DNA from 2 places in the Shewanella maritima genome. Region 1 is predicted to be linked to the other one. Evidence: riboswitches for the same ligand, from Rfam matches in the RefSeq annotation. Region 1 holds a riboswitch; the other holds the start of a gene.
What was found. A riboswitch is a leader RNA that binds a small molecule or an ion and turns the genes downstream of it on or off. The one in region 1 is predicted to bind cobalamin.
Positions count from the first base shown of each region.

Region 2: linked by a shared signal. The riboswitch ahead of EXU30_RS04640 (TonB-dependent receptor) and the one ahead of EXU30_RS15155 (ABC transporter ATP-binding protein) in region 1 are both predicted to bind cobalamin.

Region 1 is NZ_CP036200.1:3,572,306-3,579,909, forward strand. It holds gene metH (methionine synthase) at 218-3,934, opposite strand; gene EXU30_RS15150 (histidine phosphatase family protein) at 4,160-4,861, shown strand; cobalamin riboswitch at 5,122-5,287, shown strand; gene EXU30_RS15155 (ABC transporter ATP-binding protein) at 5,360-6,217, shown strand; gene EXU30_RS15160 (FecCD family ABC transporter permease) at 6,211-7,320, shown strand; gene cobT (nicotinate-nucleotide--dimethylbenzimidazole phosphoribosyltransferase) at 7,372-7,604, shown strand, end outside.
Region 2 is NZ_CP036200.1:1,103,551-1,111,154, reverse strand. It holds gene EXU30_RS04650 (peptidase U32 family protein) at 30-2,012, shown strand; gene EXU30_RS04645 (hypothetical protein) at 2,285-2,974, shown strand; cobalamin riboswitch at 3,221-3,431, shown strand; gene EXU30_RS04640 (TonB-dependent receptor) at 3,572-5,539, shown strand; gene EXU30_RS04635 (HDOD domain-containing protein) at 5,685-6,425, shown strand; gene EXU30_RS04630 (LysR family transcriptional regulator) at 6,469-7,371, opposite strand; gene metE (5-methyltetrahydropteroyltriglutamate--homocysteine S-methyltransferase) at 7,523-7,604, shown strand, end outside.

The DNA of each region.
Region 1 (7,604 bases):
TTAACAGTTTGTTAATTGTAGCCTAGTAGGCAAATGTGCATCGTTGATGTAGAAAATGTGCAGAGATCGTGCAGATTTGTCTGTCCAGTAGTTTAATAAGCTAACCGCTGGGTGATTGGAGGTGTTTTTGGGCTTACTGTTATTTCGAGATGTGAGTTGCGGCTGATAATTACTGTTGAGTCTCGGTTGTACTCAGCCGCGTCTTTAACATCAAAAACTACTCAGGATCATAATCCAACACAGGTGCTAACCATTTCTCGGTTTCAGCAACTGTCATCCCTTTACGTTTAGCGTAGTCTTCTACCTGATCTTTACCGACATTAGTCACACCAAAATAGCGCGATTGTGGATGAGCAAAGTACCAGCCAGACACTGCTGCCGTTGGGTACATGGCGTAACTTTCTGTGATATTCAGGTCAATGCACTCATCGGGCTTAAGTAAATCCCATAGCAGGCCTTTTTCTGTATGATCTGGGCAAGCAGGGTAGCCTGGGGCTGGGCGAATGCCTTTATACTTCTCGCGAATAAGCGCTTCATTGTCTAAGGCCTCATCAGACGCGTAGCCCCAAAACTCTTTACGTACACGTTCATGCATACGCTCAGCAAAGGCTTCAGCTAAGCGGTCCGCTAAGCATTTGAGCATAATCGCGTTGTAGTCATCGTGAGCGGCTTCAAAACGTGCGATATGCTCATCAATGCCATGCCCCGCGGTTACTGCAAATCCACCCATGTAATCCGCAACGCCACTAGTTTTTGGTGCGACAAAATCACTTAAACAGAAGTTGTCGTTACCTACGCGCTCAAGTTGCATCCGTAGATGGTGAGTCGTCATCAGTACTTGCTCGCGGCTTTCATCGGTATATAGCTCAATATCGTCATGGTTAACTGTATTGGCAGGGAACAAGCCAATGACGCCTTTGGCGGTCAGCCATTTTTCTTTGATAATGGTTTCAAGCATGGCTTTACCATCTTTAAACAGCTTGCGCGCTTCTTCACCGACTACCTCGTCTTCAAGAATATCTGGGAAGCGGCCGTGTAGCTCCCAGCTTCTAAAAAATGGTGTCCAGTCGATACGGTCAACTAAATCTTCTAATGGGTAGTCATCAAACACTTGCTTGCCTAGCACTTTTGGAGTGAACGGCGTGTAGTTATCCCAATCGTGTTGGCAGCGGTTTTCCCGCGCATCTTCTATAGAGACAATGTTTTTGCGCTTGGTTTGTGACAGACGCTTTTCTCGCATTACGTCGTATTCTTTATATATCTCATCAATCGTAGTGTGACGGGTGTCGTCATTGATTAGTTTAGAGACCATAGGTACGGCGCGTGAAGCATCAGCAATGTAGATAGCGCCATGTGGATAGTGCGGCGCAATTTTTACTGCTGTGTGAATTTTCGAGCAGGTAGCGCCGCCAATGATGGCGGGTAAGGTTAGGCCTTCACGCTCAAAGGTTTTTACATTGTGTACCATCTCATCAAGACTTGGAGTGATTAGCCCCGACATACCAATAATATCGACGTTCTCGGTTTTGGCGACTTCAATGATTTTTTCAACCGGCACCATTACCCCAAGGTCAATGACCTCATAACCGTTACACGCCAGCACGACGCCAACAATGTTTTTGCCAATGTCGTGAACATCGCCTTTTACGGTCACCATCAACACCTTGCCGTTGGACTGTCCTTCGACTTTTTCGGCTTCAATAAATGGGTTGAGGTAGGCAACCGCTTTTTTCATTACCCTAGCTGATTTCACCACTTGCGGCAGGAACATTTTACCTGCGCCGAATAAGTCACCCACCACGTTCATGCCGTCCATCAACGGCCCTTCAATGACATCCAGTGGTCTTGAGGCTTGTAGGCGCGCTTCTTCGGTGTCTTGGTCAATGTACTCGGTAATGCCTTTTACCAGGGCGTGAGATAAGCGCTCTGCAACAGGTAGCTCACGCCAAGCTAGGTCTTCTTTTTTACCTGCTTGTTTGCCGTCGCCGCGGAACTTCTCTGCTACGTCCAATAAAATTTCAGTATTGCTGGTGCCTTCAACTGGGCATGGAAGGTTAAGCACCACGTTCTCAACTTTCTCTTTTAACTCTGGGTCGATGTCATCATAAATCGCTAACTGACCGGCGTTAACAATACCCATGTCCATGCCGACTTTAATCGCATGGTATAAGAACACCGCGTGAATGGCTTCACGCACCAAGTTATTACCACGGAACGAGAATGACACATTCGACACGCCGCCTGAGATCATGGCGTGGGGCAGGGTGGCTTTTATGTCTTTAATCGCTTCAATAAAATCGACAGCATAGTTGTCGTGCTCGTCAATACCTGTGGCAATCGCGAAAATATTTGGGTCGAAAATAATGTCTTCAGGCGGGAAGCCAACCACATCTACCAGTAAGTGATAGGCGCGAGTACAAATCTCGGTTTTACGCTCGCGGGTATCTGCCTGACCATCTTCATCAAATGCCATCACAATGGCAGCTGCGCCATAGCGTTTAACCAGCGTAGCTTGCTCGATAAAGGCTTGCTCGCCTTCTTTCATCGAGATGGAGTTAACAATGGACTTGCCCTGAACGCACTTAAGGCCAGCTTCAATCACTTCCCACTTAGATGAGTCGATCATAATCGGCACGCGGGAGATATCTGGCTCAGAGGCGATAAGGTTTAAGAACTTTTGCATGTTGGCGACGCCATCAAGCATGCCCTCATCCATATTGACGTCGATGATCTGCGCGCCGTTTTCAACCTGCTCGCGCACTACATCCAGCGCTTCTTCAAACTTTTCTTCTTTAATAAGGCGCAAAAACTTAGCTGAGCCAGTCACGTTGGCGCGCTCACCCACATTTACGAATAGTGAGTCTGAATCAATGGTCAGCGGCTCTAAACCCGATAAACGACAGGCCACCGGAATATCTGGCAGCTTGCGCGGCTTAAATTGCTCAACGGTTTGTTTTATCGCGCTAATGTGGGCAGGCGTACTACCACAGCAGCCGCCGACAATATTAAGCATGCCAGCTTGAGCCCACTCGCCAATCACCTCAGCCATTTCTTCAGGCGTTTCATCGTAGCCACCAAACTCATTTGGTAGACCCGCATTAGGATGCGCGGACACGTAGCACTCAGAAATACGTGCAAGTTCTTCGATGTAAGGGCGCAGCTCTTTTGGGCCTAGGGCGCAGTTAAGACCGATAGATAAAGGCTTGATGTGCCTTAACGAGTTGTAAAACCCCTCGGTGGTTTGCCCGGTTAAAGTGCGGCCTGACGCATCGGTAATCGTGCCTGAAATCATCACTGGCAAGCGCTCACCAATATTGTCAAATACTGACTCGATGGCAAATAGCGCCGCTTTTGCGTTTAGGGTATCGAAAATGGTTTCAACCAGAATGATGTCAGCGCCGCCATCGATTAGCGCTTGAGTAGACTCAGTGTAGGCAGCGACAAGGTCATCAAAGTGGATATTACGAAAGCCTGGGTCATTTACATCTGGACTGATAGAGCAAGTACGGTTAGTTGGGCCAAGCACACCGGCAACAAAACAGCGACGACCTGTCTCGGCCTCTACTTCATCTGCGGCTTCACGGGCAAGGCGCGCACCTTCAAAGTTAATTTCGGCTGACTGCGCTTGCATATCGTAGTCGGCCATGGCGATGGTGGTCGCATTGAAGGTATTGGTCTCAAGAATGTCACAACCTGCGAGCAGATATTCGCGGTGGATTTGCTTGATGATATTTGGCTGGGTTAACACCAGCATGTCATTGTTGCCTTTGACATCGCAGTGCCAGTCTTTAAAACGCTCACCTCTAAAGTCAGCTTCTTCAAGCTTGTAGTCCTGGATCATGGTACCCATAGCGCCATCTAAAAACAGCGTGCGCTGCTCTAGCAATTGCTCTATTTGCTGTAGGGTTTGGCTATGGGAACGCGCTTTATCCATTACTAAGGTACCTCTAAGTAAGCTTTTACTGTCGTTTATCATCCGCGTGTAGCATTGTGCTGAGTATTATTTATTACCACAATGTCGCTAGTTAACTAACTATTTATGGGTATTTAATGATTTAAATAACTAAACTAGTTGAGTCTAGCAGTTCGGAGTTTTAGACTTTTATACGTATAGACGTCCATAATAAGCGAGTTGCTTAGAATAGAGCAAGGCGGTTTTATGAAAATTATTAAGTTGTGGTTATTGCGCCACGGTGAATGTGAGGGCGGACAAATTCTGCGTGGTAAGGTTGATGTCGCGTTATCTGATGCTGGACAAGCACAAATGAGCCGCGCAGCATCACGCATTGAGCCAAGCGTTGATAGAGTGTTTAGCTCATCGCTGCAGCGCTGCGCCAATTGGAGTCAGGGGTACGCAAAGGAAAAATCCCTTGAATGTCAGCTGGTTGAAGGGCTAGAAGAAATCGACTTTGGCGTGTGGGATGGGCAATCTTTCGAGCAGCTTTATCAAGACTATGATGAACAAATGCAAGCCTACTGGTGCGATCCATGGGATGAGCAACATACTCCAGAAAATGGTGAGTCTTTATTGAGTTTTCAGCAGCGGGTGTTGCTAGCATTAGAGCCTGTGATTAATCAGGTGGCGCAGATTGAACCTGATACCAATATTAGTGCCAATATGAGCTCCAACACTCATGTTAATCACAGTGGGGAAACAGAGGCATTTGTGCCTAGCGCGCTAATAGTGACTCACGGCGGGGTGATAAAAGCCTTGCTGGCACATGTATTAAGTACGGGGCAAACAGCCTCAATGTTCAGTCACTTTAAACTGCCTTATGCTGCGCTGTTAAGTTTGGATGTGTATGTCGAGGGCGATGATATTGATAACTGTCAGTTTTGTTTGAACTGGCCTGAAATATAAAGGATTTTGTAACGGCTATTGGAGAGTCGCTTAAGTTAAGCGATAATCAAAGCGTTATATGAAGGTTGACCTCAATTGTGAATGTCTATCGCACCTGTTATTCATGTGTATTGGGAGTATATGAGCTTTGAGGTAGCAAGCCTCTTTAGCAGGGATGCTAAAGTGGAGCCCATAATGTAAAGATAGGGGACGATTTTACGGCGTCTTGCGCTATCAAAGTTCGTGTGCTCCGATGGTTAGAGCAGTCATGCTCTTGCCTTGACGGTTAACCCATATTTAAATTCATTTTGATTTGGCATCAGGGAATCGGGCAATCCCGAACTGTACCCGCAACTGTGATGGTGGTTATTGTTTAACTTCACCTTTGAAGTGAGTGAAGTTAGTGAAACAAGCCGCCTAAGTCAGATACCTATGCCGATGTCTTGCAGATGTCCTGCAGGATAAATCAAATCCAGTTTACCTAATTGATGCTGAGCGGGTTACTCAGCGGAGTAGTTTATGACAGCCATTTCTGTATCCGCCGTGAGTTGGACGGTGGGTAAACAGCTTATTCTTGATGATGTGAGTTTGTGTCTTGATAAAGGCAAGATGCTCGGCGTTATCGGCCCGAATGGTGCGGGTAAATCTAGCTTGCTGCGCTGCTTATACCGCTACATCACCCCAGATAGCGGTGACATTACCTTGTTAGGCAAACCGATTGAGGAATACTCGTCGCAGTCATTAGCCCTCAATGTTGCTGTGGTGCAACAAGATACCCCAGCCCATGTGGAGTTAACTGTTACTCAGCTAGTGACGATGGGGCTGACTCCGCACAAAGGGTTAATGGCAAGGCTTACCAAAGAAGATAAACAGCAAGTGAGTGATGCGATTGAGCAGGTAGGGCTGCGCGATAAAGCCTTGCAGATGTTCAATGCGCTTTCAGGTGGTGAGAAACAACGAGTGCTCATTGCCCGCGCCATAGTGCAGCAGCCACAAATTTTGGTGCTAGATGAACCGACTAACCACTTAGATGTGCGCTATCAAATTCAAATTCTTGAGCTGGTAAAAAGTCTAGGCATTACCGTGATTGCCTCAATTCATGACTTAAACCTCGCAAGCGCCTTGTGTGATGAGTTAGTTATGTTGCATCAAGGCAAAGTGGTTGCCCATGGAGAGCCTAAAACGGTACTGACCGAATCTCGCATTGGTGATGTATTTGGTGTGTGCTGCCAGGTAGGTGAGCATCCACAAAACCAAAGCCCATTGATTACTTATTTCTATGGTTACCAAGGTTCAAGCGAGCTTAATACTCCTAGCTATAGCAAATATTCTCAACTGGACTCGGAGTTTGGGTCAAAGGAGTCTGCGCAATGCTAGGGCGGTTAACTAAACCAATAGCGCAGGTAGATAAACAGACGCAGCGCTACTATCTCGCTTGTGTGTTAACTGGCATCATGCTGATGATTACCCCGATACTGGCAGCCAGCTTTGGCGCAGCCAATATTGGCTTTAGCGATATTGTAACTGGCTTAGGCGCTAAAGTTTTCGGCGCTACTTTTTCGGGCGCTGCAGGTTCAGGTAGTGAGTCTGTATCCCCATTAGTTGAGCGCATCGTTTTTGAGCTTCGTTTTCCTCGGGTTATTCTGGCGTTTGTGGCAGGCGCTGGCCTTGCCATTGCGGGCAGTGTGCTGCAAACCGTGACTCGCAACCCACTGGCCGACCCTTATTTATTTGGCATAAGTGCTGGCGCATCATTTGGCGCTGTGGTGGTATTTAGCTTATTTGGGCAGTGGTTTGACTATTCATTGCTCGCCCAATGGCAAGATAACCCGCTTGCGCAGTTAAGCTTGCCAATCGGTGCATTTATAGGCGCTAGCTTGTCGGTGCTGCTGGTGCTGGCTTTATCCGGCAGTGGATTACATGCGCAAATTGAGCGCATGTTGTTGTCGGGCGTTGCCACCTCATTCATGTTTAGCGCACTTACCACACTAGTGTTGTATTTTTCAGACCCGCAAGCGGCAGCGTCGGTACTGTTTTGGACCTTAGGCAGTTTTGCCAAAGCCAGTTGGAGCGGCTTGCTATTGCCCACGCTGGTGGTGGTTGGCGGCTTGCTGGTGATTTTAGCATTTAAACGACAAATTATGGCGCTGCAGGCGGGCGATGAGTCTGCGCACACGCTGGGTGTTAATGTGGCGCGTTTGCGTTTAAGCATGTTGTTACTTTGTTCTCTAATCACTGCGGTGCTGGTGGCAAGCTGCGGAGGCATCGGATTTGTTGGCTTGATGATCCCGCATACTATACGCTTGTGCCTACCTGGGCGGTCGCCATTATTACTTACTGCCTTGTTTGGCGGATTATTTTTAGTTTGGGTTGATGTGGTCGCTAGATGCATCCTAGCGAATCAGGAACTGCCGGTGGGGATTATTACCTCAGCCATTGGTAGTGTATTTTTCTTATTAATTTTACGTCGCCGTCGTTAACTCACTGAGTTCAGTGCCCGGCGTTATTAGATTTTGTACTTCGGAGTCAAGATGTTTGCAGTAGATCCGGTTAGTCGCAAGTTTGATGAGCAAATCGCTCTCACCATTAATCAAAAAACCAAGCCGTTAGGCGCTTTGGGTAAATTAGAGCCGCTAGCTGCGCAAATTGCTAGAGTGCAGCTCAGCAAAGATTCTGAATGTAAAAAGTTGGAAATCACCCAACCCGGCATGTTGGTATTTGCTGGCGACCATGGCATTGCCAAGTTTGGCGTGTCGATTGCGCC
Region 2 (7,604 bases), 2.2 Mb from region 1:
TTTTTTATCTTTTTGCGATGAATAACCCTATGGCTTCTGTAGAAACTTTTAATCCTGCAACCTTCCAAACCCCTGCTCAAGAGTCTCGCGAGCTCGTGTTGGATAACGTAAAAATTACGCCAGCAGCAGACGGCAGTAAACGTCAATTAGAATTGTTAGCTCCGGCGAAAAATGCTGACTATGGTATTGAGGCGATTCGCCATGGTGCCGATGCGGTATACATTGGCGGCCCAGCTTTTGGTGCGCGTCACAATGCTGGTAACAGTGTTGAAGATATTGCGCGTTTATGTGCTTTTGCCCATCAGTATCACGCCCAAGTATTTGTAGCGTTGAACACCATTTTAATGGATGACGAGTTAGATAAAGCGCAGCAGCTAATTTGGGATTTATACAATGCAGGTGTTGATGCGTTAATTATTCAAGACATGGGCGTATTGCAATTAGATTTACCACCAATTGCGCTGCATGCCAGTACGCAAATGGATAACCGTACTCCTGAAAAGTCGGTGTTCTTAGAGCAAGTCGGCTTTACTCAGGTGGTGTTAGCTCGTGAGCTAAATCTGCCGCAGATTAAAGCCATTGCCGATAATACCAAGATGAAGCTTGAGTACTTTATTCATGGTGCGCTTTGTGTGAGCTACAGTGGTTTATGTAACTTAAGTCATGCGTTTTCTAACCGCAGTGCTAACCGTGGTGAGTGTTCGCAGCTATGCCGTCTGCCTTGTAACCTGGAAACTCGTGACGGTGAAGTGCTTGCTGAGAACCAACACCTATTGTCGCTAAAAGATAATAACCAAACCGAAAACCTTGAAGTCTTAATTGATGTTGGCGTGACTTCATTCAAGATTGAAGGCCGCTTAAAAGATATTACTTACCTTAAAAACGTCACCGCACATTATCGTCAGCAGCTTGATGCCATTATCGACCGTCGTGATGACCTAGAGTCTATCTCTCATGGTCGCTGTGAGTTTAACTTCACGCCAGATCCTGACAAGAGCTTTAACCGCGGTAAAACAGACTACTTCGTCACTGAGCGTACCCAAACGATTGAGCACTTTAGCTCGCCTAAGTTTATTGGTGAGAAAATCGGCCGGATTAAGCGTATGGGCAAAGACTTTATTGAAATCGATACCACTGAAGCGGGTAAAGACATCACCTTTAATAATGGTGACGGCCTTTGTTACTTTGTGGAGCACTTTGAAAAGCAGCGTTTGTCTGACGATAAAATTGCTGGCTTAAGGGTGAATCGCGCTGATGGTAATGTGCTGCATTTCACTGAAATGCCAAAAGATTTAAAAGTTGGCGTGATGATGTTCCGTAACTTTGACCATAAGTTTGAGTTAGGGTTAAACAAAGAGTCAGCCAAGCGTAAAGTGGCAGTTGATGCATTGTTAACAGATACTGACAATGGCATCGCACTGACTATGCGTGACGTTCATGGCTTTGAAGCGACAGTAGAGTTAGAGTGTGACAAACAAGCCGCTAATGACCAGGCGAAAACCGCAGCTAACTTGAAAAAGCAATTGGGTAAGTTAGGTTCAACTGACTTTGTGCTTAATCAAGCCAAGCTGCGAACTGAGCAAATGTGGTTTATGCCAGCCTCGCAAGTGAACGAGCTGCGTCGCGAAGCCATTGAAAAGCTAACGCAGGTGCGTATTGACGGTTATCAGCGCCCAACGCGTGGCGAGTATGATGCGAGTGCCACTTACCCACAAAAGTCGCTGAGTTTCTTATCGAATGTTGCCAACGAAAAAGCCCGTAGCTTTTATGAGCAGCATGGTGTGATTCAAATTGAAGACACCTATGAGAAAAATAAGATCCTCACCGATGCGCCGTTGATGGTGACTAAGCATTGCTTACGATATAGCTTTAATTTATGTCCGAAAGAAGTAGAAGGCATTAAAGCTGAGCCAATGCACCTAGATATTGGCAAAGACAAGCTTAAATTAGTGTTTGACTGCCAGAAGTGTGAAATGATGATTGTTGGCTCGAATCAACTAGTTAAGCGTTAGTTATCGTTAAAACGATAAATGGGTTAAAAGAAAAAGCCGAATATGCCGCATCAGTGCTGCTCATATTCGGCTTTTTTGATTTTTGCTGTTGGCAACCGCTACAACTAAAGGTCATAAATTCTGCTAATATGGTGTTAAATAAAACAATTTTTATCCAATCCTGTTATTGATAGGATATACTGTTTAGATATTGGACTATCTTTTAGATAAACAATTGCACCTTACGCGCAGCATCCTTTGCGCCAAGTGAGCAATGATTTAGGGCATGGACGATGAATAAACCGACTCAGCTAGCACTGATAGGAGGGCTTATATTATTAAGCACTCCGCTTGTGGTGAGCGCGGTTGATAAGTCTGTGCCAGTTAATCAAGCCCCTCAACAATCCCATGTTTTACCTGCCATCGGCTCTGGCGAGCAAGAAGACTTAGGCATGCCGCAAAACGTGCAGCAGCTAACTAAGTTCGCTAAGCAGTTCGGCTTTTTACCGCCGCAAGATTGGAAGCTGGCGTTTCATGAAATCTTAGGTGATATGTTTATGGCTGAGTTTATTCCTGCTAACGAATCACTTAACGACTGGAGCGGCATGGTGTGTATGCAAGGCTTTAAAGGTTTAGCGAATGACGTTGACCCAGAGCGCTTTTTAGACACCATGGCAGATAAATACCGCGACCATTGCGAAGGCGAGATTATTTATCACAAGCTTGGTGGTTCAAAAGTTGATGACTTAACCGCAGTGCATGGCATTCTTGGCTGCACTGTCATGCCAAATATTCATCACGCCACACCATTTGCGCCGCAAACCTTTTTAACCAAGCTAAAAGGTGAGATAGGCTACTTTACTGTGGTTAGCGGCAGCGAAGATATGTACCTGATCCACAAGTCGATGCGCACCAAAACCTTCACCGTTGAGAATGCGCCCATCACAGTTGAAAACTACCGCGAGTTTATGGCAAAGGATTAATTTCTTTGCTCGCTATACTCTCAACTCACTTTCCTCATTCTTTCATTTACTCCCTATTTCATCCGCAGCCTAACATGAGTCAAGCTCATCATCAGCTATTATCTACAACAGTTTCAGCGGCTTTACAGCAACTCTGCTCCGTCCTAAATGAAATATTCTCTTTTCAGTCGTTTATCGCTCCCGCTGGGGCTGCAACTTGTATATAATCACGCCTCATTCGCATACTGGATGGTATGCGAGTGCAAATGATGATCAATCTTTTGTGGTGCCGATAGTGACAAACACTATTGGATAATCGGGAAAACAGTGTGAACCTGTTACTGCCCCCGCAACGGTGAATGGTGAGAATGTTGGGCGCGGCATTACTTAATGTGCAGCGTTAAAACCGACATTTGTATATCGCTGCAAAGCGATATAGAACCTAAGTCCGGAGACCGGCCCTAAAGATGATTTCGAAGATTTCGGTGGGCAGATCTCGAAGTGTGATATTCAAGTTATTCTCGGTGAAGCTGCTTGCTTATTAACACCTATAAGAAACAACTTGGCTATGTATGACGGCATTCCTGCCCCATTTTTCCTTTTAGGAGTTAAAGGTAAATGGGTACTAAACCAACATTAACTGCATTGGCTATCAGTGCATTCTTTAGCATTTCTTCCGCTCAAGCTGCTGATGAGCAATTAACGGCTTCAAGCGGCGCAAATGACCAAGACATCGAAAAGATCGTGGTCATTGGTCGCAGTGAGCAAACCCCAATTAATATGGCTGCCAATGTGACGGTAATTGACGCTGCAGAGATTGAAATGAGCGGCGCAACTACCATTGAGTCTTTACTGCGCAACCAGGCGGGTATTCAAATTTCTGATAGCAACAGCGGCCCAGTATTTTCAATGCGCGGCTTTGGTTCATCAGGTGCGGCAAATAACACACTCATTTTAGTTGATGGCCGTCGTTTGAATAACATCGATATTTCTGCGCCAACAATTGGTGCTATTCCAGTTAACTTAATTGAACGTGTTGAAGTGCTTTCAGGTAGTGCTGGTGTGCTTTACGGTGATCAGGCTGTTGGCGGCGTTATCAATATTGTGACCCGTGCACCACAAGCCAGTGGCGGTGGTATTGAGCTTTCTGGCGGTAGCTTTAATACGTTAGAAGCTAAAGGTGATATCGCTGGTGAGATTAACGATAACTGGCGCTACTTTTTAGCGGGTAGTCAAAAGAATTCAGACAATTACCGTAAGAATAACGAGAGTAAAACCGCTTCTATTTTAGGTCGTTTGCAATACGCTGATGACGTGCAGGACTTCTTTGTTGAGGCCAACTACTATGATAACCATCGTTTGCTTGCTGGCGCGATTAGTGAAGATGAGTTCAACAAGGACCCACGTCATTCAAATAATGACAGCAGCAAATATACCCATGAAATGACCAACTCAACGCGTTTGGGTTATGTGCGTCAACTCTCTGAGCAGTGGGCAATTGATACAGGTGTTAGTTATACAGATACTTTGACCACAAGCTTTAACTGGTCAGCTAGTCGTAACAAACGCAGCCAATTCGCCTTTTTACCTAAAGCTGTTGGTACTTACCAGTTGGATCAGGGTGAAATGACCATTGTTGCTGGTGCAGACATTCTTAGCGGCAAGGCTGACTTTTCTTCTATGGGGCGTAGCAATACCCAAACTCAGTTAAGTGGCTATGTCCATGCAACCGTGCCATTAACGAGCAGTGTGTCTTACGTTGTGGGTGGCCGTTATGCGAAAGCAAAAGACGATTTAGTCGACCAAGCGGTTTATCCTGCAGGTGTTGATCTAGACCAGTCAGCTCATGCATTTGAGCTAGGTTTGAACTATCGTCCAACTGAGTCACAACGCTTATATGTGCGCGCAGATGATAACTTCCGTTTTGCTAAGGTTGATGAGCAAGCTTATACACCTAAAGGCGTGGTTGGTCTAAAACCTCAGGTTGGTCGCTCGTATGAAGCCGGTTGGGACTTTGCAAGCGGTGCCAACGCGATTAGCATCAACGCTTACCGTTTAGACCTTGAAGATGAAATCATCTTTGATCCAAGTGCTGAAAAGCCTGAGGGTGGTAACTTCAACGGCGCTAACGTTAACGCGGAAGCTTCGCGTCGTTACGGCGTACATGCAAAATACGAAGTTAGTTTCGCCAAAGCTTGGTTGTGGGGTATCGAGTATAACTATATCGATGCTGAGTTTACCGAAGGCGTTAACAAAGGCAAAAAGCTGTCTTGGGTTGCTGAGCATTCAGGTCGCAGCTTTATTAACTACGATATCACTGACAACCTACAAACCTTTTTAGAGGCGAGCTATACCGGCGATCGCTTCATGCAGGGCGACAATGCCAATGTTGGGAACAAGATTGATAGTTACCTGCTGACTAACCTTGCAGTTAACTATAACCGTGGTGACTGGAAAGCTAGCCTACGTGTCGATAACCTGTTCGATAAACAGTATGTTAGCTCTGGTTATTTCTCAACTTGGGGTAATGGTTACTACTCAGGTACTGGGCGTGAAATTCGTTTAACCGCAGGCTACCGTTTCTAATAAATTTGATAGAGACAGCATTGAAGATAATAGCCAGCACACTATGCTGGCTTTTTTTGTATTCTTTGGTGCTGATAGCTTGACCTAGGGCTCACTTCTATGGATAAATTCCAAGGTAAAAATAATAACAAGGTGCTGGATAAATATGACGTCATTAGAGCGTGAAGTGTTCGATCAGGTACGAGCTATCATTAGCAATGAAGAGCAAGTGTTAGGTCGCCGAGACATTCTCACTCCGCTAAAAAAAGCCTTAATCAATGAAGCTGATATTCGTGTGGTTATCGATACAGTATCGGCCGACCCCGCGTTAGCTGCGCACTTACTTATTCGCGCCAATTCAGCTCAAGCCGCAGGCGCTGTGCAATCAAAAAATCGCAGTGTGAAAGATGCGCTTATCCGTTTAGGGCAGGTGAATATTTATCGCTACGCTTTTGCGTTTTATTTAAAAGAGCGACTTGATGCTTTAGTTGAGCCATACCGTAAGTTAGTACACGGTTATTGGCAGCTAACTGAGGATATTGCCAGCTCTGCTTTAGAGTTAATTAAGCAAGATGTTGATGCAGGCAAGCAGGTCAATATTGATGTTGACGAAGTGCAAACCCTGGCGCTATTTAGTGTGTTTGGCCAGGTGATCACTTTAACTGCGTTTGCTTATTTAAATGCCAATGCTGAGCCGCCGCTGTCACTGCGAATCGTAAAGTCGATAATTGATAAGCAACAAAAATCGTTGTCATTAGATGCGTTTGAAAATTTAGGCTTAGATGACGATTTAAAGCAGGAGTTTATGGTTGCCCATAACCTCGCACAAACCACAAACCCTAATTCGGCAGGGCTTGTGCTAAGGCGAGTATTGGCCAAGAGACAACTGCTGATTAACCCTTTGTAAGCGAGCAGTTGCTTTATAAGTGAGCTGTTCCTGTAAAGCGGTATTAATTCATGCGCTGTAGTTTTAGCCCTTCCTGAGCGACTAGCTCAAACCATTTATGGATGAGGTTGGTGTTGGTTGTGTTGCGACGATACGCACCAAACAGCGGCCTCTTCAATCCTTCACTGCCTAGTTTTAGCGCTTTCAAGCTCAAGCCTTGACCCTCATTCATAGACCAGTTCGGCAAAGTCGTCACGCCGTCATTACAGGCGACACGTTGCAGCAGCATAGGTGTGAGCTCACATTGCTTTTGCACTCCAGGTTCAACACCTGCTGGCTCCAAAAAGTGTTTGTATAAATCAAGTTTAGTTAGCGGCACTGGATAGCTAATAATGGCTTGCTGGCCTAAGTCGCTTGGCGCAACCACAGATTTTGCAGCAAGTGGATGCTCGGTCGAAACCAGAAGTTTAACTTCAAAGTCGAATAGATGTTGATACGACACCGTGTGCCCCGGCACAGGGTCTGAAGTCAATACAATATCCAGCTCACCAGACTGCAGCGCATTGAGCGAGTCAAATGCATAGCGGCTAGAAATATCGATTTGTGCCTGTGGAAATTGAGCTTTGAACTCTTCAATGACAGGCATTAGCCAGCGAAAGCAGCTATGACACTCGATGCCCAGTTTAAAGCTTTGGGCTTCTCCCTCTAGGCCGCGTTTCAGATCAGACTCAGTTTCGATCACTTTCGGCAGAATTTCTTCGGCAAGATCGAGCAAGCGCGCACCTTCATGGGTAAAGGCTAACGGTTTGCTTTTACGAACAAAAATCGCAGAGTTAATGCGAGTTTCCAGTTCCTTAATTTGATGTGACAAGGCAGATTGAGTTACAAAGCGCTTCTTTGCTGCGCCCGCTAAACTGCCGCTCTCTTTTAACGCCATTAAAGTGCGAAGGTGTCTTAGCTCTATCATTTTGTCCCCACATGAAATCTGTTCACGTTGCCATTGAAATCAATTCGATTGATTGCATTCAGACTAACACAATAAACTTCTAGACGTCCAGACGCCTGTGTAATTTTTTTACATATAGGCAACAATTACTGCTGTGTTAGGAGAAAAGGGTATGAAAATTACAAACTTAGGATTTCCAAGGATTGGTCGTGATCGCGAGTTAAAGTTCGCTTTAGAGCAATATTGGCGCGGAG